Linked DNA regions of Labrys monachus. Each later gene encodes a partner of the first gene's protein in a complex. Links are inferred from orthologs where the notes say so. Each region holds a gene or a part of one and is shown in the gene's direction. Other genes may lie near its edges. The genes, in order: J3R73_RS17830 and pnp.

What was found.
Region 2: the proteins of J3R73_RS17830 (region 1) and pnp are in contact, whole or in part, in a cryo-EM structure (PDB 9QH0), measured with the Escherichia coli proteins. The link is inferred for Labrys monachus from one-to-one orthologs.

Annotation. Positions count from the first base shown.
Region 1 is NZ_JAUSVK010000001.1:3,909,152-3,923,734, forward strand. Bases 6,948-10,376 are described here. They hold J3R73_RS17830 (Rne/Rng family ribonuclease), read left to right. Parts: upstream 6,948-7,332; coding sequence 7,333-10,176; downstream 10,177-10,376. Also shown: J3R73_RS17805 (PHA/PHB synthase family protein), read left to right, coding at 1-302; J3R73_RS17810 (inositol monophosphatase family protein), read right to left, coding at 441-1,226; J3R73_RS17820 (penicillin-binding protein 1A), read right to left, coding at 2,623-5,091; J3R73_RS17825 (N-acetylmuramoyl-L-alanine amidase), read right to left, coding at 5,271-6,587; J3R73_RS17835 (NAD kinase), read left to right, coding at 10,425-11,204; J3R73_RS17840 (hypothetical protein), read left to right, coding at 11,212-11,799; J3R73_RS17845 (CoA-binding protein), read left to right, coding at 11,888-12,409; J3R73_RS17850 (O-acetylhomoserine aminocarboxypropyltransferase), read left to right, coding at 12,502-13,788; J3R73_RS17855 (COX15/CtaA family protein), read right to left, coding at 13,789-14,583. UniProt on the Escherichia coli protein: Endoribonuclease that plays a central role in RNA processing and decay. Required for the maturation of 5S and 16S rRNAs and the majority of tRNAs. Also involved in the degradation of most mRNAs.
Region 2 is NZ_JAUSVK010000001.1:2,295,307-2,309,359, forward strand. The notes cover bases 1-2,899. They hold pnp (polyribonucleotide nucleotidyltransferase), read left to right. Parts: upstream 1-327; coding sequence 328-2,472; downstream 2,473-2,899. Other genes in these bases: J3R73_RS10400 (YcaO-like family protein), read left to right, coding at 2,590-2,899. Outside these bases: more of J3R73_RS10400, read left to right, coding at 2,900-3,843; J3R73_RS10405 (BTAD domain-containing putative transcriptional regulator), read left to right, coding at 4,017-6,002; J3R73_RS10410 (hypothetical protein), read right to left, coding at 6,044-6,529; J3R73_RS10415 (peroxidase family protein), read right to left, coding at 6,648-8,465; J3R73_RS10420 (hypothetical protein), read left to right, coding at 8,766-9,086; J3R73_RS10425 (LemA family protein), read left to right, coding at 9,265-9,825; J3R73_RS10430 (DUF2207 domain-containing protein), read left to right, coding at 9,825-11,750; pyrF (orotidine-5'-phosphate decarboxylase), read right to left, coding at 11,775-12,473; J3R73_RS10440 (class I SAM-dependent methyltransferase), read right to left, coding at 12,470-13,087; tRNA epoxyqueuosine(34) reductase QueG, read right to left, coding at 13,139-14,053. UniProt on the Escherichia coli protein: Involved in mRNA degradation. Catalyzes the phosphorolysis of single-stranded polyribonucleotides processively in the 3'- to 5'-direction. Also involved, along with RNase II, in tRNA processing.

The DNA of each region.
Region 1 (14,583 bases):
CCGGGGCGGGCGCCTTCGCCGGCCCGGTTCGCTACGTGCTGGCGGGATCGGGGCACATCGCCGGCGTCATCAACCCGCCGGCCCGCGGCAAATACCAGTATTGGCTCGGCGGCCCTCCCGCCGGCACCTATGCCGACTGGCTGGAAGTGGCCGTGGAGCATCCCGGGTCATGGTGGCCCGACTGGTTCGCCTGGCTCAAGGCGCAGGCGCCGGCTGAGATCCCCGCCGCCAGGCGTCGGCCGGGCGGGCGGCGCAAGCCCCTCGGCGATGCGCCGGGCAGCTATGTCAAGGTGAAGTCGTAGGCGGGAGGCCGGCGCGAATCCGGCGCCGCCTGGCGGCTCCGGACGTCACGCGGAGGCCTCGCCCGGCCCCCTGAAGCGCCTGGCCTGCGGCAGGGAAGGAACGAACGGGACGGCCCGAGCAGCGGCCCCCGAAACGCCTTACCCCAACAGGGCGGCGACGGCCTCATAGGCGTTCGGGCCAGCCGCCGCGATGCGGTTGCCAGCCGTCAGCCCGTCATTCGCCAGGAAGTCGTTGGTCCGGCCGCCCGCCGCGCGAATGATGGCGATGGCGCCGAGGCAATCCCATGAATTGATATGGGATTCCACATAGCCCAGCAGCCGGCCGCAGGCGACATAGCACAGGCAGAGCGCGCCCGAGCCGTTGCGCTGATAGGTGCCGCCGGCATGGAGGAGGCGGCCCATCACGGCGAGGAGATCGTCGGGGGTGATGCGGTTGTTGTAGCCGATGCTCACCACGCCGTCGGTGAGCCGCGCTCCCGCCTGCGGGTGGATGATCCTGCCGTTCAGCGTCGCGGGCGCCTGCAGGCCGCCGACGAAGAGTTCGTCTTCCTTCGGGCTGTAGACGAGGCCGAACTGGAGTTCGCCGTCGAAGAGGAAGGCGATGGAGACGCACCAGCAGGACTGGCCGCTCAGGAAGGGTTGCGTGCCGTCGATCGGGTCGACGACCCAGACGCCGCGGGCGCCCTGGAGGCCGGTGGCGCCCGTCTCCTCGCCGAAAAAGGCATCCTCCGGATAGGATTCGGCGATACGCCGGCTGATCAGGAGTTCCGTCTGCAGGTCCGCCTCGCTGACGAGATCCTGCAGGCCCTTGCTCTTCACCGTCAGCGTTTCGAGGCGGTTGAAATAGCCGAGGGCCAGCGCTCCCGCCTCCTTGACGATACCGTGAGCGAGGGAATAGCGCTGATAGATCGGATCGGTGCTCATCGGCATGTCGTGGCTTTCGGAGGGAGGTCAATACAGCCGCGCGGCGCAGGCCCGCGCGGCGAAGACCATGACCGTGCGTCGTGACACGATCATGATCCGGCGCTCTGCGGTCAGTCGATGTCGTCCACCGCCTCGGGGCCGCCGCCATAGACGCGCTGCGCCAACGCCGCCTTCATGAAGTCGTCGAGATCGCCGTCCAGCACGTCGCCTGGCGTGCCCGATGTCAGGCCCGTGCGCGTGTCCTTCACCATCTGGTAGGGCTGGAGGACATAGGAACGGATCTGATGGCCCCAGCCGATGTCGCTCTTGCCGGCATGGGTGGCCATCGCCGCCTCCTCGCGCTTCTTCAGTTCCGCCTCGTAGAGCCGCGCCTTCAACATGGCCCAGGCCGTGGCCCGGTTCTTGTGCTGCGACCGGTCCTGCTGGCAGGCCACCACGATGCCGGAGGGCAGATGGGTGATGCGCACCGCCGAATCGGTCCGGTTCACATGCTGGCCGCCGGCGCCCGATGCCCGGTAGGTGTCGATGCGGCAATCCGATTCGTTGATCTCGATGTTGATGGAGTCGTCGATCACCGGATAGACCCACACGCTGGCGAAGGAGGTGTGCCGGCGCGCATTCGAATCGAAGGGCGAGATCCGCACCAGGCGGTGCACGCCCGATTCGACCTTGGCCCAGCCATAGGCCTTTTCGCCCTTGATCTGGATCGTCGCCGATTTGATCCCCGCGGTCTCGCCGTCGGTGAAGTCGATGAGGTCGACCTTGTAGCGATGGCGCTCGGCCCAGCGCGTATACATGCGCAGGAGCATGTTGGCCCAGTCCTGGCTTTCCGTGCCGCCGGCGCCCGAATTGATTTCGATGAAGGTGTCGTTGCCGTCCGCCTCGCCGGAGAAGAGAGCCTCGACCTGGCGTTCCTGGGCCTCGGCCTTCAGCTTGACGAGGGCGGCCTGCGCCTCGTCGACGATGCCTTCATCCCCGTCCGCCTCGCCGAGTTCGGCGAGTTCGAGCGTTTCGGCCAGGTCCTTCTCGATCCGCACCAGCGAAGACAGCCGGTCGTCGAGATCGGTGCGCTCGCGCATCAGCTTCTGCGCACGTTCCGGCTCGTTCCAGAAATCGGGAAGTTCGGTCAGATGGTTGAGTTCCTGCAGACGGGCATAGGATGCATCCCAGTCAAAGATGCCTCCTCAGCAGTCCCGCAGACTGCTTGATGTCGTCCGCGAGGGACAGAATTTCAGCGCGCATGATTGAATCGCTCGGATAAGACGGAAAGGGGGCGGACCATAGAGCATTTACCGGCGCCGTGTGAACTGCCCGCCCTCAAAAAAGGCCCGACGTCGCCATTGCCCGGAGGCAGACCACGCCCTTCATGTGGGGAGGGGCCGGCAGGAAGGTAAGGTCAGTAGAGGCTGCCGGTGCCCGTGGTCACCGATCCGCCCGCCTGAGGCGCATCGTCCATGGCCCTGCCGTCCCCGCCGCCGCCACCCGAGCCGATCACCGAATAGCTGTCGGGCGGCGCGGTCCCCGTCTTGAACGCCTCGAGGAAGGAGTTCGAGCCGTTTCCGGCGGACCGCATGCCGCTCTTGCGGTCGATGCGGATCAGCTTGATGCCGGGCGGCACGCGGAAGGGCACCGGCGGCTTGTCGGCCAGCGCGTCGCGCATGAATTCGCCGAAGATCGGACCCGCGAGGCTGCCGCCCGTGATGCCGTTGCCGATATGGCGCGGCGTATCGTAACCGACATAGAGACCGCAGACGAGATCGGGCGAATAGCCGACGAACCAGGCGTCCTTCTCGTCGTTTGTCGTTCCGGTCTTGCCGGCGAGCGGCCGGTTGAGGGCCTTCAGCACCGTCGCGGTGCCGTGCTGGATGACACCTTCGAGCATGGACGTGACCTGGTAGGCGGTCATCGGGTCGAGCACCTGCTCGCTCTTGTCGATGAGCCTCGGCTCGTCCTGGCCATGCCAGGAATCCGCGTTGCAGCCCTGGCAGACCCGCTCGTCATGCTTGTAGATGGTGCGGCCCCAGCGATCCTGGATGCGGTCGATCAGGGTCGGCTTCAACAGGCGGCCGCCATTGGCGATCATGCCGTAGCCCGTCACCATGCGCAGCACCGTGGTGCCGCCGGCGCCGAGCGCCATCGAAAGATAGGGCGGCAGATCGTCGTAGACGCCGAAGCGACGCGCATATTCGGCGATCAGCGGCATGCCCATGTCCTGCGCCAGCCGCACGGTCATGACGTTGCGCGAATATTCGAGTCCGAAGCGCAGCGTCTGCGGGCCGTAGAAGCGGCCGCCATAATTCTCGGGGCGCCACGCGCCCTGGCCGTTGCCCTGGTCCACCTCGATCGGCGCATCCATGACCACCGAGGCCGGCGTATAGCCATTGTCCAGAGCGGCGGCATAGATGAACGGCTTGAAGGAGGAGCCGGGCTGGCGGATGGCCTGCGTCGCCCGGTTGAACTCGCTCTGGTCGTAGGAGAAGCCTCCGACCATGGCGAGCACGCGACCGGTATAGGGATCCTCCACCACCATGGCGCCGGAAATCTCCGGGATCTGGCGCAGGCGAAAACGCCCGTCGGGCTTGGGCTCGACATAGACGACGTCACCCGGCTTCAGCACCTGGCTCACACGGGTGACGGCCCGGCCCCTGAGCGGCCCGGTCGCCCAGCGGGCCCATTTGACGCCGTCGAGATCGACGACCCCCGTCGGCCGGTCGGCGGAAAGGGCGCCGAACTTGTCCAGCGGCGGCTGCAGGCCGATGCGCGCCGTCGCGTCGCCCGATTCCAGCACGATGGCGACCTGCCAGGGCTGGATGTCGGTCATCCGCTTCTCGCCGGCGACGGCCTGGCCCCAGTCGTCCCCCGGCGGCACGTTCCGGATCGGCCCCCGGAAGCCGCCGCGCTCGTCGAAGTGGACGAGCCCGTCGATCATCGCCTTGCGCGCCTCGCGCTGCAGCTTCGGATCGAGCGTGGTGCGGACGGAAAGACCGCCCTCGTAAAGCTTGTCCTCGCCGTAGCGCTCCGCGATCTCGCGGCGAACCTCCTCGGTGAAATAGCTCGCCGCGTAGCTCTGCGAGGCATCCACCTGGCGCGGCGTGATGGTGAGGGGTTCGGCCTGCGCCTTTTCGCCGTCGGCCTTGCTGACATAGCCGTTCTCGACCATCTGGCCGATCACCCAGTTGCGGCGGGTGACGGCGGCATCGTGCTGGCGGATCGGATTGTAGTTGTTGGGTCCCTTGGGCAGGGCCGCGAGGTAGGCGGCCTGCGCGACGGTGAGTTCGTCGACCGACTTGCCGAAATAGTTCAGCGCGGCGGCGGCCACACCGTAATTGCTCATGCCGAGATAGATCTCGTTCAGATAGAGCTCGAGGATCTTGTCCTTCGAATAGGTCTGCTCCAGGCGTAGCGCCAGGATCGCTTCCTTGATCTTGCGCACGATGCTCTGGTCGGGCGCGAGGAAGAAGTTCTTGGCCACCTGCTGGGTGATCGTCGAAGCGCCCTGCGGCCGGCGGCCGGATCCGTGATGCTGGATGTTCAGCCAGATCGCGCGCATCACGCCTTCCGGATCGATGCCGATATGCGAATAGAAATTCTTGTCCTCGGCCGAGATGAAGGCGTGAATCAGCAGGGGCGGCACCACTTCGATCGGCAGGTACAGGCGGCGCTGGCGCGCATATTCGGCAAGCAACGTTCCGTCCCCGGCATGGACGCGCGTCATCACCGGCGGCTCGTAGTTCTCCAACTGTGTATAATCAGGCAGATCGAGTGTATTGGCGCGCACGTAATAAGCTGCCACGCCTCCCCCGACGAGGAACGTCAGCGACGCCGTTGTGAAAAGAAATCCAAGAAATCGAGCCAGCAATCTCATCACAACGCTTTCATCGGCCTATTCTTGCGCGTGCGGGCGATACCCTCGGTCATGGGGAACCGCCGCCAGCGCACCTGCGGCGCTCTTTACCACGCCGGAGCGATGGAACCCAAGCTTGGCAGGACTTCGGTAACGCTTTTGCGCCGGGTTTGTGGAAAAACTGCGACTCGTGTCCGCCGTCAGGGCAGCGCCTGCGTCGTGCCGCGCCTGCGTTCGGCGAAGAAGGCGTCGACGGCGGTCAGCACCGCGTCAGCCGCATGGTCGCGCCATCCGTCCGACGTCAGCAGCTTCACGTCGTCCCGGCTCGAGAGATAGCCGAGCTCCAGCAGCACCGAGGGAATGTCGGGGGCGGTGAGAACGAGGAATCCGGCCGACCGGTGCGGATTCTTGTTGAGCGTGGCGGCAGAGCGGAATTCGTCGATCAGCACATTGGCGAAACGGTTGGAGAAGGATTTGGTCTCGCGGCGGGTGAGATCAATCAGGATGTCGGCGACGTCGCCCGGTTCGGATGCCAGATCCACGCCGGCGATCGCGTCGGCCTTGTTCTCCTTCTCGGCATAACGGGCCGATTCGGTATCCGAAGCCTTGTCGGACAGGGTGTAGATGGTCGCTCCCCTCACGCCGAAGGGATCGTGAAGCGTGTCGGCATGGACCGAGATGAAGAGCGAGGCCTTGTTGGCGCGGGCGAACTGGATGCGGCCCATCAAGGTGATGAAGGTGTCGTCGTCCCGCGTCAGCACGGCGCGGTACCGGCCGGTATCGTTGATCTTTCTCGCCAGGATCTTGGCAAAGGCGAGGACGATGTTCTTCTCCTGCGCGCCGTCGCGCGAGGTCGCGCCGGCGTCGATGCCGCCATGCCCGGGGTCGACCACCACGACGGGGAGGCCGGGCTGGCTCTCGGGCAGCAGGTTCGTCGGCGGCGACGGCGAACCGGCATTCGGCGTGACTTCGGAGCCCTGCTGCGTCGCCACGGTGTGCATGAAGGTGGCGCGGTCGGTCTTCACGAGATCGATGACCAGCCGGGCCGGCTGCCCGTCGGCGGCGTCGAGCAGAAAGGACTTGTCCACCGAGACGGGCGCGTTGGCGTCCAGCACGATGCGGGAACGGGCGACGGCGATCAGCCCGAACCGATAGGCGCTGACGAGCCCGCGCGCATGCTTGCCGGCATCCTGAGGGATGTCGAACGCGATTTCCGGGAGATCGACGACGACGCGATAGGGGTCCGCGAGGACGAAGGCGTGGAAGTTGAGATCGGCGGTCGGGCCGGTGAGATCGACGATGAGACGCGTCCGCTTCTCGTCGCCGACGAGACGCGCGTCCGTCGCCGTGAAGGCGGCCTGGGCCCCCGCCGCCGGCGCCTGCGGACCGGTGGCGGGCGGCGGAGCCGGCGCCGGCATGACGGGCACGCTCTGTGCAGGCAGGGCCGCGGTCGTTTGCAGGCCGGGCCGCCGGGCATCCGCGGCATGGGCGACCGCGCCGTACAGGCCTGCGGCCAATAACCCGATCGCGATTGCTGCACCCGGCTTCATTCTCGCCGCATTCTCCACGTTGTGGGCAGCGGGAAGCATAGCCCTGAGCATGTTGCCGGGCAGTTAACCCGGGCGGCGGCGGCAAAACAAGGGGAGCAGCCGTAAAACCCCCTCGGGCGCGCGCGACAGGGCGGGAATTAGTGCCTTTATTGCAACAGCCAATAGAAATCCTTGCCAAACCAAACAAGGAATCGATAAAACAATTTCGCTCTCGAATGGTTCTCCGACCATGCCGAATTCGAGCATCAGAATGGTCCCTGCAGACCGTGCACGCCTCATCGGGGCGTGACGTTCGTCTGCGGTGACGACCAAGCCGAAACATCGATGCGGCGGCTGATGTTACCTTAGAGGAAACGGAGGATCAGCGTGGCACGCGGATCGAGCGATCCGGATCGGCGCGAGCGCCGATTGGATATTCCGTCCTGTGTCGTCGACCGAGAGCACCGTTGCGAGACCCCCTCGTGACCTGAACCCGGTGATGGAGCGATGCAGGAACAAGCATCCCCCGGACGTCGTGACGCCAAGCAACGAGCAATCCCCGCAGGGATGGCGCGAACCCTTTCGCTTCCGCTTCCGAAACAAGCCAGCCGCTTCTCATCGAGCCCCCTCCCCGCCAACGGAACAAGCGCCCGCCTCCGCGGCATGGACGCGCCGGCCCCCCGTGCCGGCAGCCATTTGCGATCGCGTGCCCGCGCTTTTCAGAGAGACCATAATGGCCAACAAAATGCTGATAGACGCCGCCCACCCGGAAGAGACCCGGGTCGTGGTCGTGCGTGGAAATCGTGTCGAGGAATTTGATTTCGAGGCTGCCAACCGCAAGCAATTGCGCGGGAACATCTATCTCGCCAAGGTGACCAGGGTCGAGCCCTCCCTGCAGGCCGCCTTCGTGGAATATGGCGGCAATCGCCATGGCTTCCTCGCCTTTTCGGAGATCCATCCGGACTACTACCAAATTCCGGTCGCCGACCGCCTCGCGCTGCTCGCCGAGGAACAGCGCTCGCACCGCGACGAGGACGAGGAGGACGAGAACGGCGGCGAGGGACGCCGCAATCGGGATCGCCGCCGCGGCCGCAATCGCGGGCAGAACCGCAGCGAAGCCGCGGAGGCCGAATCGCATACGCGCTCATCCGCTGCGGAAGGCGACGAGAATGACGGCGGGAGCACCGACGAGACCTTCCGCGCCGACGGCGCGCGCGAGAGCGAGGATGCCGCTCCCGAGCGGCGGGGAAGCAGCTCCGAAGGCGGCGAGGAGGAGTCCTCGGGAGGCGCCATCGTCGAGGTGGGCTCGGGCAGCGACGAGGAGCATATCGAGGCGCTCGGCGGCGGCGATGCAGCGGATGACATTCCCGAGCGTGTCGTGCGCTCGCGCAAGCAGTACAAGATCCAGGAAGTGATCAAGCGGCGCCAGGTCCTCCTGGTGCAGGTGGTCAAGGAGGAGCGCGGCAACAAGGGGGCGGCGCTCACCACCTATCTTTCTCTCGCCGGACGCTATTCCGTCCTGATGCCCAACACGGCGCGCGGCGGCGGCATCAGCCGCAAGATCACCAATGCCATCGACCGCAAGCGCCTGAAGGCCGTCGCCGGAGAGCTGGACGTGCCGGACGGCATGGGCGTCATCCTGCGCACCGCCGGTGCCTCGCGCACCAAGGTCGAGATCAAGCGCGACTTCGAATATCTGCTGCGGCTGTGGGAGAACGTGCGCGACCTGACGCTGAAATCGGCGGCGCCCACCCTGGTCTACGAGGAAGGATCGCTGATCAAGCGCTCGATCCGCGATCTCTACAACAAGGACATCGACGAGGTCATCGTCGCCGGCGACGACGGCTATCGCGAAGCCAAGGACTTCATGCGCATGCTCATGCCGAGCCATGCCAAGAACGTCCAGGCCTATCGCGAGGCGGCACCGCTCTTCCAACGCTTCGGCGTCGAAGCGCAGCTCGACGCCATGTTCTCGCCCTCCGTCAGCCTGAAATCGGGCGGCTACATCGTCATCAACCAGACCGAAGCGCTGGTGTCGATCGACGTGAACTCCGGCCGGGCCACGCGCGAGCACAACATCGAGGACACCGCGCTCAAGACCAATATGGAAGCAGCCGAGGAAATCTCGCGGCAGCTTCGCCTGCGCGACCTCGCCGGCCTCATCGTGATCGACTTCATCGACATGGATGAGAGCCGCAACAACCGTTCGGTGGAGCGCAAGCTCAAGGATTGCCTCAAGAACGACCGCGCGCGCATCCAGGTCGGCCGCATCTCGCATTTCGGCCTGATGGAAATGTCGCGCCAGCGCATCCGCACCGGCGTGCTGGAATCCTCCACCGAGGTCTGCCCGCATTGCGGCGGCAGCGGCCATGTGCGGTCGGTCACCTCCGTCGCCCTGCACATCCTGCGCGCGCTGGAAGACCAGTTGCTCAAGAGCGCGACGCATAATCTGGTCCTGCGCACGCGCACGGCCACGGCTCTCTACGTCCTCAACCACAAGCGCGGCCATCTCTATGCCCTGGAGGCACGCTTCGGCGTTGCCATCATCGTCAGCGCCGACGAGAGCATCGTCGGCAGCCAGAACTACCTGATCGAACGTGGCGAGCTCGCGACCCCGCAGGAACCGCGCGTCGTTTCGACGACCGTGCAGGTCGATTCCTTCCCGCCGGTCGAAGAAGTGGCGGAAGTCGAGGAAGAGGTGGACGTCGCCGCGGACGAGGAAGAGGCGGAGACGCAGGCTTCCCCCCGTGCAGCGCGTCCGCAGGAAGGCGAGGCCGAGGGCGCAGATGGCGGACGCAAGCGTCGCCGTCGGCGTCGGCGTCGGCGTGGTCACGCCAACGGCCCGGATACCGAGAGCCAGGCCTCCGCGGAGGAGAGCGGCGACGACGCGGATGAAGGCGGTGACGTCACCCCGGCCGACAGCGTCGAGGTCGAGGTGCCGGGTGCCCCCGAAGCCGGCGAGATCACGCCGGCGGCCGAGGCTGCTCCGGCGAATGCCGAGGAGGTGAGCGCGGCCGAGGCCGACGACACCAAGCGGCGCCGCCGTGGACGCAGGGGCGGACGCCGCGCCGCCGGTGAGGACGAAGCGGCCCCGGCAGCAGCAGCAGCCGTCGAGGCAGCCGAGGCGGCCCCGGCCGCTGAAATCCCCGCAGAGCCGGCACCGGAAGCCGCACCCGCTCCCAAGGCGCGGCGACGCGGCCGCAAGCAGGTGCCGATCACGACCGAAGCAGCGCCGGCTCCGGAAGCCGTGACGCAGGCGCCGGCGGAAGCCGTATCCGCCCCGGCTGAAGCGGAACAGCCCTTTGCCGAGCAGGGACCGGAGCCCGCCGCCGGTCCGGCCGAGGAAGCCGCTCCTCCCGCTGCGGCTCAGGAACCCACCGCTTCGGCCGAGGCGGTGGAGCCCCCGGCCGCCGAGGCTCAGCCCGCGGCAGACGAGGCACTGTCCACGGAGCCGGAACCCGCCCCGCCAGCGCCGGCGATCCGCGAAGTCCTGGTGTCCAACCCGGACGCCTATGTCTATGTCGACGCCATCGATCCGGCCAAGCCGAAGAGGGCGGGCTGGTGGTCGAAGAAGTAACGAACTGACGACATTCCCCTTCCGGCGCCGCCGGAAGGGGTTTCGATGCGTCCTCATGCGCGGGCCGATTGCATCAAATGGCGAGATGCCCGGGCCGGCCGGCCTTCGGGCCGCAGCCTTCGGCTTTTGTGCCGGAGCCGATGGCGCCGCGGGGGCTTTCGCTATAGTGTCCCGCATGCTCAGCGGTGATTTCGCCGGAAGGTGATGCGGCTGCGGCCCGTTTTCACCGTGAATGCGTCTGATTTCCCGTGTCCAGCAAGCCCGTCTACAAGAACATCGCCTTCGTCTCCAGCACCACGCCGGCCGCCAGGAAAGCCATGAAATCCCTGGCTGAGCGCTACGGAAACGTGCCGCTCGCGGAAGCCGACATCATCGTCGCCCTCGGCGGCGACGGGCTGATGCTGCAGACCCTGCACAAGCTGCTGGGGCGCAAGATCCCGATCTACGGCATGAATCGGGGCTCCGTCGGCTTCCTCATGAACGAATTCCACGAGGACGATCTTCTCGATCGCCTTTCCAAGGCGCGGCGCAGCGTCGTACATCCCCTGTCGATGGAAGCCGAGGACATCCAGGGCAACCGCTCGCGCTCCTACGCGATCAACGAAGTGTCGCTGCTGCGCGCCAACTTCCAGGCGGCCAAGCTGCGCATCTCCATCGATCACCATGTCCGCATCGAGACGCTGATCTGCGACGGCGTCATCGTCGCCACGCCGGCCGGCTCCACGGCCTACAACCTTTCTGCCAACGGCCCCATCCTGCCGCTGGATGCGCCGCTCCTCGCGATGACGCCGATCTCGGCGTTCCGGCCGCGGCGGTGGCGCGGCGCGATCCTGCCGCAGAAGGCCCATGTCGCGATCGAGGTGCTCGAGCCGGCCAAGCGCCCGGTCAATGCCGTCGCCGACAACAACGAGGTCAAGGACGTGCGCCATGTCGAGATCGCCATGGATTTGTCGCAGGACCTCGTCATGCTCCACGATCCCGGGCATTCGCTCGACGAGCGGATCCTCCGCGAACAATTCGACTGGTAGAAAGCCGATGCGCCTCCTCCGATGCCTGTGCCTGGTTGCCTTTCTCGCCGCTCCTGCCGTGGCGTTGGCGGCGGATGAAGACCAGGTCAAGCTCACGGCTCCGATGATCGAGAACTTCATCACGGCCCATGCGGAGCTTGCCGCCCTCGCGGGCGATCTGACGAAGCAATATGGCGACCGTTCGGACACGCCGGGCGACGATCCGGTCGCGTCCCTGCCCGCCTACAGCGATATTGCCGAGGCCAAGGCGCGCATCGACGCGCTGCTGAGCAAATATGGCTACAAGGATTTCGACGAGTTGGAAGTCGTCACCGATTCCGTCATGCTCGCCTACCAGGCTGATATTCCCGACGGCGCGGATGACGACGCGCACGCTGCACCCGAGAAATCCCCGGCCGATCTCGATGCCGAAAAGGCGAAGGCCAAGGCCGACGTCGAGGCGGATGCCAGCCTGACGCCGGACAAGAAGAAGGAAGCCCTGCAGCAGATCGACGACCAATATGCCTCGCTGCAGGCCTTGACGCCCCTGCCCGGCAATGCAGACATCGTCAAGCCCTATCTCGACAGGCTCAAGCCGATCGCCGACGCGAACTGACCCGGGCCTCGGAACCGCTTCGAAGGGACCGTCTTTTCTCTGTCCCGGTGCTTTCCAGCAGGAAGAGCCGGCGCGCCATGGAGTTCGCATGAACCACGATGCCTATCCCGACAGCTACATCGCCGACATCCTACGCTCGACGCACAGCATCGCCATGGTCGGCGCTTCGGCCAACGAAGTCAGGCCCAGCTTCTTCGTGCTGAAATATCTCAAGCTGCGCGGCTATGAGATGTTCCCCATCAATCCGGGGCTCGCCGGCAAGACCATCCTCGATTTGCCCGTCCATGCCAGCCTTGCCGACCTTCCCGGCCCCGTGGACATGGTCGACATCTTCCGCAACTCGGAGGCGGCAGCGGCCGTGGTCGACGAGGCGCTGGCTCTCCCGGTGCCGCCCAAGGTCATCTGGATGCAGCTGACGGTGCGCAACGACGCGGCGGCGGCCAAGGCGGAGGCTGCCGGCATCAAGGTGGTGATGAACCGCTGCCCCAAGATCGAATATGGCCGCCTTTCCGGCGAGATCGGCTGGGCCGGCGTGAATTCGCGAGCCCTGTCGTCCAAGCGGGCGACGCGCGATCCGCGCGGATTCCAGCGCCTGGGGCTGCGCGACTGAGCCGGGCCTGCGCAACCGCACGTTGACAGGGCCGGGACGCTCCCTGAAAAGAGGCCCCGACAAGAACCACGAAGACCGCAGGAGGAAAGACCATGCCGCTTGATGAACAGCCCGGCTTTGCAACGCTCGCCGTCCATGCCGGTGCCCAACCGGATCCGACCACCGGGGCGCGGGCGACGCCGATCTACCAGACCACGTCCTTCGTCTTCGACGACGTCGACCACGCCGCGTCGCTCTTCGGCCTGCAGGCCTTCGGCAACATCTATTCGCGCATCGGCAACCCCACCAATGCGGTACTGGAGGAGCGCGTCGCCGCCCTCGAAGGGGGCACCGCCGCGCTCGCGGTGGCGTCCGGCCATGCCGCCCAGTTCCTCGTCCTGCATGCGCTTATGCAGCCGGGCGACGAGTTCATCGCGTCGAACAAGCTCTATGGCGGCTCGATCAACCAGTTCAACCACTCCTTCCGCTCCTTCGACTGGAACGTGCGCTGGGCCGACGCCAACGATCCCGGCAGCTTCGCCGCGGCAGTGACGCCGAAGACCAAGGCGATCTTCATCGAATCGATCGCCAATCCCGGCGGCATCGTCACCGACATCGCGGCGATCGCCGCCGTCGCCAGGAAGGCGGGCATCCCGCTCATCGTCGACAACACGCTGGCTTCGCCCTATCTGTGCCGCCCCTTCGAATTCGGTGCGGACATCATCGTCCATTCGGCGACCAAGTTCCTCGGCGGCCACGGCAATTCCATCGGCGGCGTCATCGTCGACGGCGGCAGGTTCGACTGGCTCGCCTCCGGCCGCTATCCCTTCCTGTCGGCGCCGCGCCCCGAATATGGCGGCATCGTCATCGGCGAGACCTTCGGCAATTTCGCCTTCGCCATCGCATTGAGGGTGCTCGGCCTGCGCGACCTCGGCCCGGCCCTTTCGCCCTTCAACGCCTTCATGATCCTCACGGGCATCGAGACGCTGCCGCTTCGCATGCAGAGGCATTCGGACAACGCTCTTGCCGTCGCGAAATTCCTGGCCGATCACGAGCAGGTGGCCTGGGTATCCTATCCCGGTCTCGATTCCGACCGCTACAATGCGCTGGCGCGCAAATACTGCCCGAAGGGCGCCGGGGCGGTGTTCACCTTCGGCCTGAAGGGCGGGCACGAAGCGGGCGTCAGGGTCGTCTCGAACGTCAAGCTGTTCTCGCATCTCGCCAATGTCGGCGATACGCGCTCGCTGATCATCCATCCCGCCTCGACCACGCACCGGCAATTGTCGGACGAGCAGAAGGTCACGGCGGGCGCCGGGCCGGACGTGGTGCGCCTGTCGGTCGGCATCGAGGACGTCAAGGACATCATCGCCGATCTCGACCAGGCCCTTTCGGCCGACTGATCAGACGGCGGCCGGCCGCGCTCCCGCCGGGAGCGCGGTTGCCGTGGTGGTGAGGCGCTGCGCGTGGACAGTGACGGCGGCAAGCAGCACGACGCCGCCCAGCTGGTGCAGGATGGCCGACCACAGCGGCACCACGAGAAGCAGGGTCATGATGCCGATGGCCGCCTGGCCGAGGGCGACGAGCCCGATCAGCACGGCGCGGTCGCGCGCCGCGCCACTGCCGTGCCGGATCGCCAGGAAAGCCTGGAAGAGAGCCAGCAGCACGATGAGATAGGCCACCATGCGATGCTGGAACTGCACGGTGAGCGCATTCTCGAAATGGTTCGCCCAGGCGGGAGCCATGATGTAGAGATTGCCCGTCGACGGCAGGAAATGCCCGTCCATCAGCGGCCACGTATTGTAGGAGAGGCCCGCCCTGAGGCCCGCCACCAGGCCGCCCATGAAGATCTGGACGAGAACCAGAGGAACGAGAAGGGCCGCGATGGCCTTCGCGAGGCGCGGCAGCGTGTCGCCATCGGCCCTGCGCGTCAGCGAAGCGGCGACCCAGACCGTGGCGGTGAAGATGATGCAGGCCAGCGTCATATGCATCGCGAGACGGTATTGCGAGACCTCGGTGCGGTTTTCGAGGCCCGAGGCGACCATCCACCAGCCGAGCAGGCCCTGGCTGCCGCCGAGCACGAGCAGGCCGACGAGCCGCCATGCCAGCGCCCTCGTCAGCCAGCCGCGGACCCAGAACACCATCAGCGGCACGAAGAAGACGAAGCCGATCAGCCGCCCGAGAAGGCGATGGCTCCA
Region 2 (14,053 bases), 1.6 Mb from region 1 along the record:
GGTTTTCCGTGCGCCGCCCGCAGCGGCCTTGCAGCAGAGGGCCGCGGCAACGACATGGAGGGGCATGGCGGCATGGGGCCGCCGTGCAGCCCGAGGAGAGCAGCAGGCAAGCTGCCTCGCTACAAGAGGACGCGGGATCCGTTTTGAAGACGCGCAGGGCGCGGCAGGATCGCGCATCAGACCGGACGGGCAGCAGACCATGGCAGGATCGCAGGATGCATTCCTGGAGCTTTCGGCTCCGAGGATGCATCGCGCCGTCTTGCTCATGGCTGCTTTCGTTTATGCCTGCTTCGTCTGGTCGCCCACACAAGGACAGGATTGAACAGAATGTTCACGATATATCGCGAAGAGCTTGAATGGGCCGGCCGCAAACTGACGCTCGAGACGGGCAAGATCGCCCGCCAGGCTGACGGCGCGGTGCTGGCTTCCTACGGCGACAGCACGGTCCTCGCCACCGTCGTGTCGGCCAAGGAGCCGAAAGCGGGCATCGACTTCTTCCCGCTCACCGTCAACTACCAGGAAAAGGCCTTCGCGGCCGGCCGCATTCCCGGCGGCTATTTCAAGCGCGAAGGGCGTCCGTCCGAGCGCGAGACCCTGATCTCCCGCCTGATCGACCGTCCGATCCGCCCGCTCTTCGTCGAAGGCTATCGCAACGAGACGCAGGTCATCGTCACCGTCCTCTCGCATGACCTCGTCAACGACACCGACGTGCTCGCGATGGTCGCCGCCTCCGCTGCGCTGACCCTGTCGGGCGTGCCCTTCATGGGGCCGGTGGGCGCCGCCAGCGTCGGCCTCGTCGACGGTGCGCTCAAGGTCAATCCCACCGTCGACGAGATGAAGGAATCCTCCCTCTCGCTCGTGGTCGCCGGCACCGCCGACGCCGTGCTGATGGTGGAATCGGAAGCCAAGGAACTCTCCGAGCAGACCATGCTCGAGGCGGTCATGCTCGGCCACAAGGGCTTCCAGCCGGTGATCGAGGCGATCATCCGCCTCGCCGAGAAGGCGGCCAAGGAGCCGCGCGACTTCCAGCCTTCCGACCGCTCGGAATTCGAAAAGGCCATGCTCGAAGTGATCGAAGGCGATCTGCGCGCCGCCTATTCGATCACCGCCAAGCAGCAGCGCTATGCCGCCATCGACGCCGCCAAGGCCAAGGTCATCGCCCATTTCCTTCCCGAGGGCGCCGAGACCCCGGCTTATTCCAAGCAGCAGGTCGCCGAGGTCTTCCACGACCTCCAGGCCAAGGTCGTGCGCTGGAACATCCTGGACAACGGCATCCGCATCGACGGCCGCGACGTGAAGACGGTTCGCCCCATCGTCGCTGAAGCCGGCATCCTGCCCCGCACCCACGGCTCGGCCCTGTTCACCCGCGGCGAGACGCAGGCCCTGGCCGTCGCCACCCTCGGCACCGGCGACGACGAGCAGTTCGTCGACAGCCTGGAGGGCACCTACAAGGAGCGCTTCATGCTCCATTACAACTTCCCGCCCTACTCGGTCGGCGAGACCGGTCGCATGGGTTCGCCCGGCCGCCGCGAAATCGGCCACGGCAAGCTCGCCTGGCGTGCCGTCCATCCGATGCTGCCGCCGCAGCACGAATTTCCCTACACCATCCGCGTCGTGTCCGAGGTCACCGAATCCAACGGCTCGTCCTCGATGGCGACCGTCTGCGGCACCTCGCTGGCGCTGATGGATGCCGGCGTGCCGCTGCGTGCGCCGGTGGCGGGCATCGCCATGGGCCTGATCCTGGAAGGCGAGCGCTTCGCGGTGCTGTCCGACATCCTCGGCGACGAAGATCATCTCGGCGACATGGACTTCAAGGTCGCCGGCACCGAGAACGGCATCACCTCGCTGCAGATGGACATCAAGATCGCCGGCATCACCGAAGAGATCATGCAGGTCGCTCTGGAGCAGGCCAAGGGTGGGCGCCTGCACATCCTCGGCGAGATGTCGAAGGCGCTGACCGGCGCGCGCCCCGAACTCGGCGAGCATGCCCCGCGCATCGAGGTGATCACCATTCCCGTCGACAAGATCCGCGAGGTCATCGGATCGGGCGGCAAGGTCATCCGCGAGATCGTCGAGAAGACCGGTGCCAAGATCGACATCCAGGACGACGGCACCGTCAAGGTCGCCTCCGCCTCGGGCACGGCGATCAAGGCCGCGATCAACTGGATCAAGTCGATCGCCTCCGAGCCCGAACTCAACGCCGTCTATGACGGCACCGTGGTCAAGACCACCGATTTCGGCGCCTTCGTCAACTTCTTCGGCGCCAAGGACGGCCTCGTTCATATTTCGCAACTGGCTGCGAACCGCGTGAACAAGGTCACCGACGTGGTCAAGGAAGGCGACAAGGTCAAGGTCAAGCTGCTCGGCTTCGACGAGCGGGGCAAGGTCCGCCTGTCGATGAAGGCGGTCGACCAGGCCACCGGCGAAGACCTGGAGAAGAAGGCCAAGGCCGAGGGCCAGGCGGCCGAGTAAGATCTCCTCCCGAGCCCGGGAATCTCCGGCGCGTAACGATCATGGGCGGCCCTCGCGGGCCGCCCTTTTTCTTGGGACGGTGTAGACTGCGGGCGTCCCCACGACAGGAAGCCCGGCATGGCGCTGCCCTCTCTCCACCCGATCGACCTTCGTGCCGAGGCCGGAACGGCGTTGCTGCAGGCGGTGTCGGACCAGGCCTCGCCTGCTCTGGCCGCCGTCGCCGCCCGTCTTGCGCGCGCCTTTGCGGTCCGCTCTCCCTTCGCGCCGGGACTTGTCTGTATCGGCGGGGAGGTCGTGCTCGACGCTGCGGCTTCTCTCGCCAATAGGGCTCCGCGCCTGAGCGTCACCGGCAATGGCGAGACGGCGGAGGCCGCCTTCATTTCCTGCCTCGGCGAGACGGCCGACCTGCTCTCGCAATTCGAAAGGGACGGCGATATCGCCGCCCAGGGCGGCCCGGCCGGCCTGCCGGGGAGCATGGCCGATGGCTGGATCGGGGCTGGGGCGATCGGCGCGGGCCGGGCCCTGGACTGGATGGCCGGTGTCGAGGCGGCCTCCGGCGACCCCGTTCTCCTGCCCGCCGATCTCTGCCTGCGGCGTGACCCGGCAAGGCGCGTCCTGGCGCCGGCCGGCGCCTTGTCGGCCGGGGTCGCCGCCGGGCCCGACCGGGAACGGGCCGCGCTGCGCGCCATCCTCGAGCTCTGCGAACGCGATGCGGCGGCGCTCTGGTGGTTCGGCGGCCGCGCGCCGCGGCATTTCGCTGCGGACCATCCGGCTGGCCTCGCCGGCCGCGCGCTGGTGGGGCGCCTGAGGCGGGGCGTGGAGGGCCGCCGCACGCTGCTCCTCGACATCACCGCCGATCCCGGCGTGCCGGCCGTCGCCGCCCTGTCGATGGATGGGGACGGCCGGGGCCTCGCCTGCGGCGTCGCCGCGCGGCTCGCCCCGGAAGAAGCCGTCGCGGCGGCCGTGCTCGAAATGGCCCAGATGGAATTGTCGGCGCCGATTGCCGCGGCCAAGCTGGCCGAACGCGGCGAGGCCGGGCTCAACGAGGCGGACCGGCGCCATTTGCGCCGGGCCGCCTTTCCGGCTGCCGGGTGTCCCCTTCTCGAAAGCGCCGGCCTCTCCAACGCAGCGGCGCTCTTCGACGGCAGCAGCCGGACCGGCGCTCTCGATCGGCTCGTCGGCCATCTCCGCGAGCGCGGCATCCGCATTTTCCTGGTGGATCTGTCGCGGGGCGATATCGGCATCGCCGTCCTGCGCGCGGTCTCTCCCGACCTTCAGCCCTATTCTCGGGACGTGACGGCGAAGCGCCTGGAAACGTTGCGGAACATGCCGGGTCACGGAGAGTTCGCCGACGGCTTGCCGCTCTTCTAGATGTGCATTGCCATCGGGCGGCATGCCGTGCCATTCTCATTCATAATCTTCCAAAGGAACTCGTCTTCCGTTGGAAGACGGATCTTCCAAGAGGGGCGAGGGCCTTGGGGATTGCCTTGCAGGATATGTCGAACGCGGCAGCCGACGGGGCCGGGAGCGCTGGGGAGCGCCCGGTGCTGATTCTGCGCGTGCTCGGTGATTTCTCGGCCAGTTTCAACGGGCGCAGGCTCGACCTGCCCAAGCGCAAGACGCGGGCGCTGATCGCCTATCTGGCGTTGTCGGACAACGCCCATGACACGCGCGAGCGCCTGGTCGGGCTGCTGTGGAGCGAGAGCGACGAGGAGCGGGCGCGCGCCTCCCTGCGGCAGGCCGTGCACGACATCAAATCCGCCTGCGACGCCGTCGGCTTCGACGGCTTCCGCCCCGGCAAGCTGACGCTCTCTCTGGAGCGCGGCCGCTATCAATGCGACGTCGACGAGATCATCGCGGCGATCGTGCGTCAGGACGTGCCGGAGCGCCTGCTGTCGACCCAGCGGCTGCCCGATGCGCTGCTGGAGGGCCTCGACGATCTCGATCCGGCCTTCCAGATCTGGGTGCAGACCCGGCGCCAGCTCCTGCACGACCGGCTGACCCTGGGCCTGGAGGCCCTGCTGCCGCCCGAGGGCAGCGGCATCGATTCCAGCGCCGTGGCGACCGCCCTGCTCAATCTCGACCCGACCCATGAGCCCGCCTGCCGGCATCTCATCCGCGCACGCGCCGCCCGGGGCGACATCGGCGCCGCGATGAAGGCCTACAAGACGCTGTGGGACGTGCTGGAGGCCGATTTCGATATCGAGCCTTCCAAGGAGACGCAGGACCTCATCGTCGAGATCAAGCAGCAGGCGGACTGGAGCGCGACGCGCCCGAGCCGGCCCGCGGCGCTGCAGAGCCAACCGGTCTGGGCCAAGGGCGTCCTGATTTCGGTCTGCCCCTTCGATGCCGGCGGCGTGCCGACCGACAAGCGCTACGTCGTCGACGGCTTCCAGCACGAGCTGATCGCCTGCCTGATGCGCTTTCGCGAATGGTCCGTGCGCCCCCTGGCGCCCGACCAGAAGCCCGTGCCGGCGAGCTGGTTCGCGCCGCCCGAATATGTGGTCGAGGGCACGACCTATGAATCGGGCGGCGAGATCCGGCTCATCATCACCTTCCGTGACGCGGCGACCTCGATCTGCGTGTGGAGCGAGCGTTTCAAGCTGTCGCTGGCGACCTGGCTCGAAATGCAGCAGCAGATCGTCCGCAAGATCGCCACCGCCCTGAATGTGCATCTGTCGGCGGAAAGGCTCAGGCGCATCGGCGTCGAAGGCAGCATCGCCTCCGACATCCATGATCGCTGGCTGCGCGGCCAGGCGATGGTGCATCGCCTGGCGTCGGAGGACTGGCGCGCGGCGCTCGCCGTCTTCGAGGAGCTGGTGCGCGACGCGCCCGACTACGGGCCGGCGCTCACCAGCCTGGTGCAGATGAACAACACCGAGCACATCGCGCGGCCGGGCGTCTTCCTTGACCGCGCGCGCCTCGCCGATGTGCTCGTCCTGGCGCGCCGCGCCGCCCATCTCGACCCGCTCGATTCCCGGGCCCAGCTCAACCTCGCCTGGACCCACCAGCTCGCCCGCCGCGCCGACGAATCCACTTTGCACGCTTCCCTGGCCATCGATCTGAACGGCAGCGACCCCTGGACGCTGATGTCGGCGGGATTGATTTTTGCCTATTGCGGCAAATACGCCGAAGCCAGGGATTTCGCGGCAGCCTCGGTCGATATCACGCCGCTGGCGACGCCGCAGCAGATGACCTATCTTTCGGTCATCAAGTTTCTCGTCGGCGATTATGAAGCCTGCATCGAACTCGCCGCGAATGGATTAGACGCATCCCCGGGTTTTCGGATGTGGGTCACCGCCGCCCTCGCCAGGCTCGGCCGCTCGCGAGAGGCCGCGGCCGAACTCGACAAGACCTATGTCAGGATCAGGAGCGACTGGCACGGCAAGCACAATCCGACTCCCGAAAACATGGCGCGTTGGATGCTGCATCTCTATCCCATCGCCGTCGCCGAGGATTGGGAGCACCTGCGGGCCGGTCTCGGCGGCGCTGGAGCGCCGGTCGAGAAGGCTGCCTTCGGGGTCTGGTAAGTACGAATCGGGCCGCAGCTTCCGCTCGCCCGATCGTCTCGTCAGTGGCAAGTATTGATCGTGTACTCGCCCACGCGTTCGGCGTGCAGCTGGGCCCGCTGCGTGGCGGTCTGGACTTCCGCCGGCTTCACGTCGGTTTCGAAGATGCGGCTGTAGAACGTCGGCAGCCAATAGTCCTGCCCCGCGAGCAATTGCTGCTCGGATCGCTCCAGCGCATCCTTGGCCGGCAGACGCAGCACATAGGTTTCGAGGGTCGCCTGCGCGAGCAGGAAGCCGAGATCTTCGTCTCCGGTGACAGGTGTATTGTTGCCATCCTCGAAATGCATTCCGACCTTGGCGGCGATGGCCTGGGTTGCGAGGTCTTTGAAGCAGGTCGGCTTGGGATATTTCGGCGGGTTTTCGACTTCCGTCGGCAGGGGTTCGGCTTCCGTCGGCTCATGGTCGACATAGTTGCGGCCCGTGGCCCACGTCTTCACGAGTTTTCCCCAGGCGAAGTTGTCGTCCACATTGATGCGATAGCGTTCCATAGTTTCCCCTTCCAGCGAAAAACCGCTCAAGCATGATATTCAATTCAGTCGCAGTTCACTACTTTGTCCCTTGGGTAGTCTCACCCAAAGATCTCGTCATTTCCAGCGGAACTGATCGTCAGCCATTCAGCCCGGACGGAAATGCGACGGCATCGCCGAGATAGTCGATCAGCGAATTGAAATCCCGGATGCCGGACAGGGCCTGCAGCTTGTCGTCGGCGTCGAGCGCGATGCGCGAGACCGCCTTGAGCTGCACGTCGAGATCGGCGAGGGGATCGATGCCCAGCACCCTGTCCTGGTTCAGCACGCCGAACAGGGTGTCGGCCATGACGATCGACCCGAAGATGCCGAGATGCTTGCCGCTGGCGCCCGGCGCATGGGCGGCCTCGAAGCGTACGAAGAAGGGCATCGGCGGATCCTGGATGATCGCGGCGATGTCCTCGTCGGTCGGTGCATGGCCGACGCGGTTTCTCTGCTGCGCCAGCCAGTCGCTCATCGGCTTGGCCCAGGGCCGGGCCGTCGGAAGCTGCGCGGTGGTGTCGTCATAGAGGAGGGACGAGCCGGCGATCAGGTCCCCATGTGTCCTGGCGATCTCCGCGATGAGGGCGTTGACCGACCAGGGGCAGGTCATCACCGATCCCAGGAGGTCGCGGTAGATCAGGCTGCCGCCGCCGGGCGGCTTCTGGCTTTCGATGGAAAATTCCAGCTGCCGATGCGTCCACGGACCGAGCCGGACGCTGAAATTGCCAGTCTTCGGATCGTCCCCGAAGAAGCGGTGCCAGTCGACGGTCCATTTCGTCAGCAGCGGCATCTGGTCGGGACGCAGGTCCGAATTGAAGCGCATGATGTCGGTGAAGTTGAAGGACTTGTCGGGCGCCGCCGGGCTGTCGGGGAAGGTCGTCAGTTCGTTGAAGGAATATTTCGCACGGATCATGGCGTGGCCGAAGCGCATGACGCCATGCGTGAATTCGAGCGGCGCGGTCCAGATATCCTCTTCGAGCCCGGTCCAGTCCTCGAGGAACGGTCCCGAGCCGGCGCGATAGACCGCATAGACGTCGGGATGGAGGATGCGCGGCAGCAGGTCTTCCCGGATGAGATGGCGGTAGATCAGGATGCACGCGCATTGGGCGGCGAAGAAATTGCGCTGCGCCGCCGCGAAGCTGTTGGCGGTCGGCGGCAGGCTCTTGTCCCGGGCCAGCGTCTCGACCGCCGCGTTATGGAGGTGATGGAACAGCACCGTCATCTGCGAGATGAGGGCGTGCATGTCGTTGCGCGGATCGGCGATCAGCGCTTCCGGATAGAGGGGCGAGCCGTCGGGAACCGTGGTGTCGCGGCCCCTGGCGATGTCGCGCAGCCGGCCGCTGGTATCGTCGCGCGTCCGGCCCAGCCGAAGGCGGGTGCGCAGCTCCACCGCCGGGTCCGGCTGGTAGGCATGCGGGCAGACGGCCGGGCCGCCGCCATAGATCGCATCGAGCCTGAGCGGCACGCGACGCTGGTTGGCGAAGCCGACGGTCTGCGCCTCGCTGCGCGAAAGCGTCAGCGAGCTGCTCACCATGTCATGGGCGATGAACTGCATGAAATAGGTGAAGCCGCTGGGAAGGCCGCGATTGAACCAGGCGCTGATGCCGTCTTCCTGGCCGGCGGGGATGGGCGCCGCCTCGATCATGTCGGCGAGCTTGTGCATCAGGTCCTGCACCTGAGTGAATTGCTGCGCGTCCGCGGGATCGAACGGGCGCCGGGCGACGGCGAAGCGTTCCTTCGGCTCGGGCGGCCGGATGAAATGCCGGAAGCCCGCCATGCCCCGCTGGCGCGGATCGCCCGCGCCGGGGGCGCGTGCCGCCAGGGGATCGACGTCGGCTTCCAGAAGAGACCGTAGATTCAACGTCTTGGGTATGTTCGACAGAAACCGTGCCCTGCTGCTACCGTGACCACTCATGCTCGCGTCCTCCCCATACCGCCGGTTACGACATCCGCGTGATCGCAGCGTGAAATGTCGGCGCTATAGTACCGCCAACGCAGTTCACGCTGCGATCACGCTGCCTTCTTAACGCTGCGCCATCCATCGGGCGCGTCGGAACAAAAGCCTGAGAATGGCTCCCTGCGCAGCACGGTGTCCCGTCACACCGAGACGAATTGCAGGCATTTGATGAGTGATTTTCTCACGCGAATGAACAATCAATTCCGATTTTCGCGCTGTGAGAGTCCCCATCTTCCCATTACGGAAATTCGCGAGGAAGTGGTCACCGTCGAGTCACGGCAGAACGTCCTCACCATCACCGCGCCGGAAACGAGCCTCGGCAGCCCGCGGATCTACGGGCGTCTCACCCTCGAACTGGCGGGGTCGTCGATCTTCATGATCCTGCCACGCCTTCCTTCGAATGTCGTCGACAATTCCTTCTTTCCGGCCATGGGCTCGATCCTCATCTTCGAACCCGACGCGAGCGGCCTGCGGCGCATGCGGGCGACCGGGATGGACAGCAACAGCGGCCAGTGCCGCGGCTGGATCTTCGATGCCGTCGAGACCCTGCCGGGCCCGTCGAACTTCGATCGGGGATAGGCTTCATCCCGCATTGCTCCGCCCGCCCCAGTCAGCTGCCGGCATCCTGCCCGCCATCCCGCCTCCGCGCCGTGCCTCTTCGCACGGCCCGGCGCGCCCGCCGGGACTATTTCTCCTGCGATTGCCTTCGCCCGAGCGGTGCGCGATGGTGGGGCATCGCCGAAACCGTGAGCGCCCCATGACCAGCTACATCATCCTCGGCATCGTCGCCGTCGTCGCGCTCTATGCGATCACGGCCTATAACGGCCTCATCCGCAACAAGAACCTGACGGCGGAAGGCTGGAGCGGCATCGACGTGCAGCTGCGCCGCCGCGCGGACCTCATTCCCAACCTCGTCGAGACGGTGAAGGGCTATGCGACCCATGAAAAGGGCGTCTTCGAAGCGGTGACGCAGGCCCGCGCCGCCAGTCTCGGCGCCAAGGGCGTCGGCGCCAAGTCCGCTGCCGAAGGCGGGCTGCAGGCGGCGCTCGCCAACCTCTTCGCGGTGGCCGAAGCCTATCCCACCCTCAAGGCGGACGCCAATTTCCGCGACCTGCAGAGCCAGCTCTCCGGCATCGAGGACGACATCCAGGCCTCCCGGCGCTACTACAACGGCGCGGCGCGCAATTTCAACACGCAGATCGAATCCTTTCCCTCCAACCTCATCGCCAACGCCTTCCATTTCCAGAAGGCCGAATATTTCGAGATCGGCGACGAAGCGGCCCGCACCGCACCGAAAGTCAGCTTCGGAACGCCCTGATGGCACGGGCTGCGACGGCCTTCTCCCTGCTGCGCGGGCTCCTTCTCCTCGCCGCGCTGCTGTTCGGCCTCCCCGCCTGGGCGGACGAGCATATCCTCGCCTTCGACAGCGCCGCCACGGTCGATCCGGATGCGGCCCTCGACGTCGTCGAGACGATCCGGGTCGACGTGCAGGGCATCCGCATCCGGCACGGCATCAACCGCGATTTCCCCACGCGCTACAAGGATCGCAACGGCAACCTCCTGTTCGTCGGCTTCCATGTGGAAGCGGTGAAGCGCGACGGCCGGAGCGAGCCTTATGTGCTGGAGGGCCTCAGCAACGGCGTGCGTATCCGCATCGGCGACAAGGATGTCGTGCTGCCGCCGGGGCCGACGACCTATGAGATCCGCTACCGGGCCACCCGCGAGATCGGCTTCTTCGACGGCTATGACCAGCTGTACTGGAACGTGACCGGCAATGGCTGGGAGTTTCCCATCGACGCGGCCAGCATCCGCGTCACGCTGCCGCCCGGCGCCGCGGCCCTGCGATCGAGCCTCTACACCGGCTATCAGGGCGCGCGGGAGCGCGATGCCGCCGTCGACGAAAGCGGCGCGGCCTTCGCCGCCCATACCACCGCCCCGCTGCAGCCGAACCAGGGCTTCACCATCGCGGTCGACTGGCCGAAAGGCTTCGTGACGCCGCCCGGCCGCCTGCAGAGGATCCTCTGGTTCGTCGAGGACAATGCCTCGACCGTGGTCGCCCTGCTCGGCGTCGTCGTCGTCGCAGGCTTCTTCCTCGGCGCGTGGTGGCGGGTGGGGCGCGATCCGCCGGCGGGCGTCATCGTCCCCGCCTTCCGCCCGCCGGCCGGCGTCACGCCGGCCGCCGCCCGCTATGTCCGCCAGCGCGGCTTCGACGACAAGGCCTTTTCCAGCGCGGTGATCGATCTTGCCGTCAAGGGCTATCTCAAGATCGTCGACACGGCGTCGTCCTACCAGCTCCAGCCGCTCGGCAAGGCGCCGACAGGCCTGATGCCGGACGAATTGCGCCTCGTGCAGACGCTCGGAACAAGCCCCCTCGTCCTCTCGAATACCAGCTACCGGCGGGTCGAGGCGGCCCGTTCGGCCCTGCGCAGCGCCCTCGACCTCGCTTATGGCGGCAAGGCCTTCAGCCTCAATCGGGGGTGGTTCGCGGCCGGCCTCGCCCTCTCCGTCGCCTTCCTCGCCGTCGCCTTCGTGCTCGGGTCCGGCGAAGCCGGTCCGCTGATCGTCGGCGCCTTCTTCGTCGTCTGGTGGGCGATCATTTTCGCGATGGGACGCCGGCTGGTCGCCAGCCTCGCCGGCGTGCGCGGCGTCGCCGCCATCGGGCGCCTGTTCGGCCTCCTCGTGCTCGCACCGTTCGTGCTGTTCGGCCTCGCCCTGCCGGCGGTGTTCGCCTCCGTCGACGGCATTTCGCCCGGGGACTGGCTGCCCATGCTCGCCGCCGCCGCGATCGGCGGGCTCAATCTCGTCTTCTTCTTCCTGCTGCCGGCACCGAGCCGGGCCGGGCGCGACCTGCTCGACAAGATCGAGGGCTTCCGCATGTATCTGGCGGCGGCGGAGGAAGAACGCCTGAACATCCTCAATCCGCCGCAGCGCACGCCCGACCTCTTCGAGCGCTATTTGCCCTATGCGCTGGCGCTCGGCTGCTCGCACGAATGGAGCAGCAAGTTCACCGCCGTGCTGGCGGCGGCCGGCATCACCGCGCCCGCCTGGTATGTCGGCACCAACTGGAACCCCTCGAACCCCACCTCCTTCGGGACGCGGCTTGGCGACGGGCTCGCCACGAGCGCGGCCGCCGCCTCGTCCCCGCCCGGCTCGAGCCCCGGCACGGGTTTCGGCGGCGGCGGAGGGGGCGGAGGTGGCTCGTCCGGCGGCGGCGGCGGTGGAGGAGGGGGAAGCGGCTGGTAGGGCCGCGCCCGCTCTTCGCCGGGGTCAGACCGCGGCGGCGATCTCGGCCTGGATCGCCAGGGCCGCGGCTTTCGGATCCGCCGCCGCGACGATCGGGCGGCCGACGACGAGATGGTCGGCGCCGGCACGCAGGGCGTCCCCCGGCGTCATGATGCGCTTCTGGTCGCCGCTGTCGCTGCCGGCGGGGCGCACGCCCGGCGTCACCAGCAGCATGCGGTCTCCGACGCGGCGCCGGGTCGCCGCGGCCTCTTCCGGCGAGAGGACGAGGCCGGGCAGGCCGATCTCCAGAGCCTGCCCGACGCGCAGGGACACGAGGTCGCTCACGCTCTGGCGATAGCCGGATTCGGCGAGGTCGGCGGCGTCGTAGGAGGTCAGCACCGTCACGCCGAGGACCTTGAGGTCCGACCCCCGTGCGCCTTCCACCGCCGCCCGCATCGTCTGCGGAAAGGCGTGCACGGTGAGGAAGGTGACGCCCATGCGGGCGATCGCCTCGACGCCCTTGGCGACGGTGTTGCCGATGTCGTGCAGCTTCATGTCGAGAAAGACCTTCTTTCCCGACGCGACCAGCGCCTGCGCAAAGGGCAGGCCGCCATTGAAGACGAGCTGGTAGCCGACCTTGTAGAAGGTGACGCTGTCGCCCAGCTGCGCGACCAGGGCCTCGGCCCGTGCGACGCTGTCGATGTCGAGGGCGACGATGAGACGGTCCCGCTGGTCCAAGATCAGTTCCTCGAAAGCTGGCGATAGGTCCAGACCCGTGCCGGCGGCACGTTGAGCCAGATGCGCGGCGACGCCTTCCAGGTGAAGAAGGCATTGCGAAGCGGCATCGGCGAGGTCAGGGAGTAGGTGAACTGGACGAACGGGCCGCCGGCCTGCATCAGGCTGAAGGCCTGGGCGAGCAGCGCGAGCCGGGCCGGCTCCGGCTTGGTAAGGAGGGGGAGCCCGCAGACGACGGCCGCCGCCTTGGCGGACAGCATGCCGTCCAGCGTCTTCGCCAGGGCATAGGCATCCCCCTGCACGATCCGCGCTTTCGGGAAGCGACGCCGCAGCAGGTCACAGAATTCGGGGCTGTATTCCACCAGGACGAGCCGGTCCTCGGCGATGCCGCGCTCGATCAGCGCCTGCGTGACGGGGCCGGTGCCGGGGCCGATCTCGATGACGGGTCCCGGGGATTGCGGGTTGACGGCTCGGGCGATGGCGCGGGAAAGGGTACGGCTCGACGGGGTGACGGAACCCATCTGCAGGGGCTTCTCGGCCCAGCTTCGGAAGAATTGAGCGGCATCGTGCAGTCGCCTCGGTGATTTCCTGCCCAACTGCCGCGATTCATTCCGATGAAGCATCGCCATCCTCCTGTTACTCGAAACCACCGCTATTGACGGACGGCCGCGGCGTCAAGGCAAGCCGTCCGAATGCGACAAATTTGCGGCGTTTCCCTGAAAGTCGATGCCGGCCTCGCACCATTCCGTGCGGACTTCGCCATCGGTTTCGTCGACGGCGAGCGCCGAGGCGGCGGCCAGCCGTTCCGGCGCCAGCCGCGACAGGGCCCATATGGCGGCGCCCCGCACGAGCGGCGAGGGGTCGCGCAGCAGGCGTTCGACGGCCGGCACGGCCGCCCCGTCGCCGCCATTGCCGAGGGCGACGAGGACGTTGCGCATGAAGCGGTCGCGGCCGATGCGCTTGACTGGATTGCGGGCGAACAGCGCCCGGAATCCGGCATCGTCGAGGCGAGCGAGATCGAGGAGGCGCGGCTGGCGCAGTTCGGCGCGCGCGGCCAGCCTCTGCTCGCGCGCCGTCTGCGCGAATTTGTTCCACGGACAGGCCGCCAGGCAGTCGTCGCAGCCATAGATGCGGTTGCCGATCGCCGCCCGGAACCGGCGCGGGATCGGCCCCTTGTTCTCGATGGTCAGATAGGAGATGCAGCGCCTGGCGTCGAGCCGGTAGGGCGCCGGGAAGGCGGCGGTGGGGCAGGCGTCGAGGCAGGCCCGGCAGGAGCCGCAATGGTCGCGTTCCGGCCCGTCCGGCTCGATCGCCGCCGCGCTGAAGATCGCGCCGAGAAAAAGCCAGGACCCGAACTCGCGGCTGACGAGATTGGTGTGCTTGCCCTGCCAGCCGAGGCCCGCCGCGGCCGCGAGCGGCTTTTCCATCACCGGCGCGGTGTCGACGAAGACCTTCAGGGCCTGCCCCGTCGTCTCGCCGAGCCAGCGCCCCAGGCTCTTGAGCTTCTTCTTGACGACGTCGTGGTAGTCGTCGCCCTGCGCATAGGCCGAGATCAGCCCGCCGGCGCGATCCTCGAGCCCCAGCCTCGG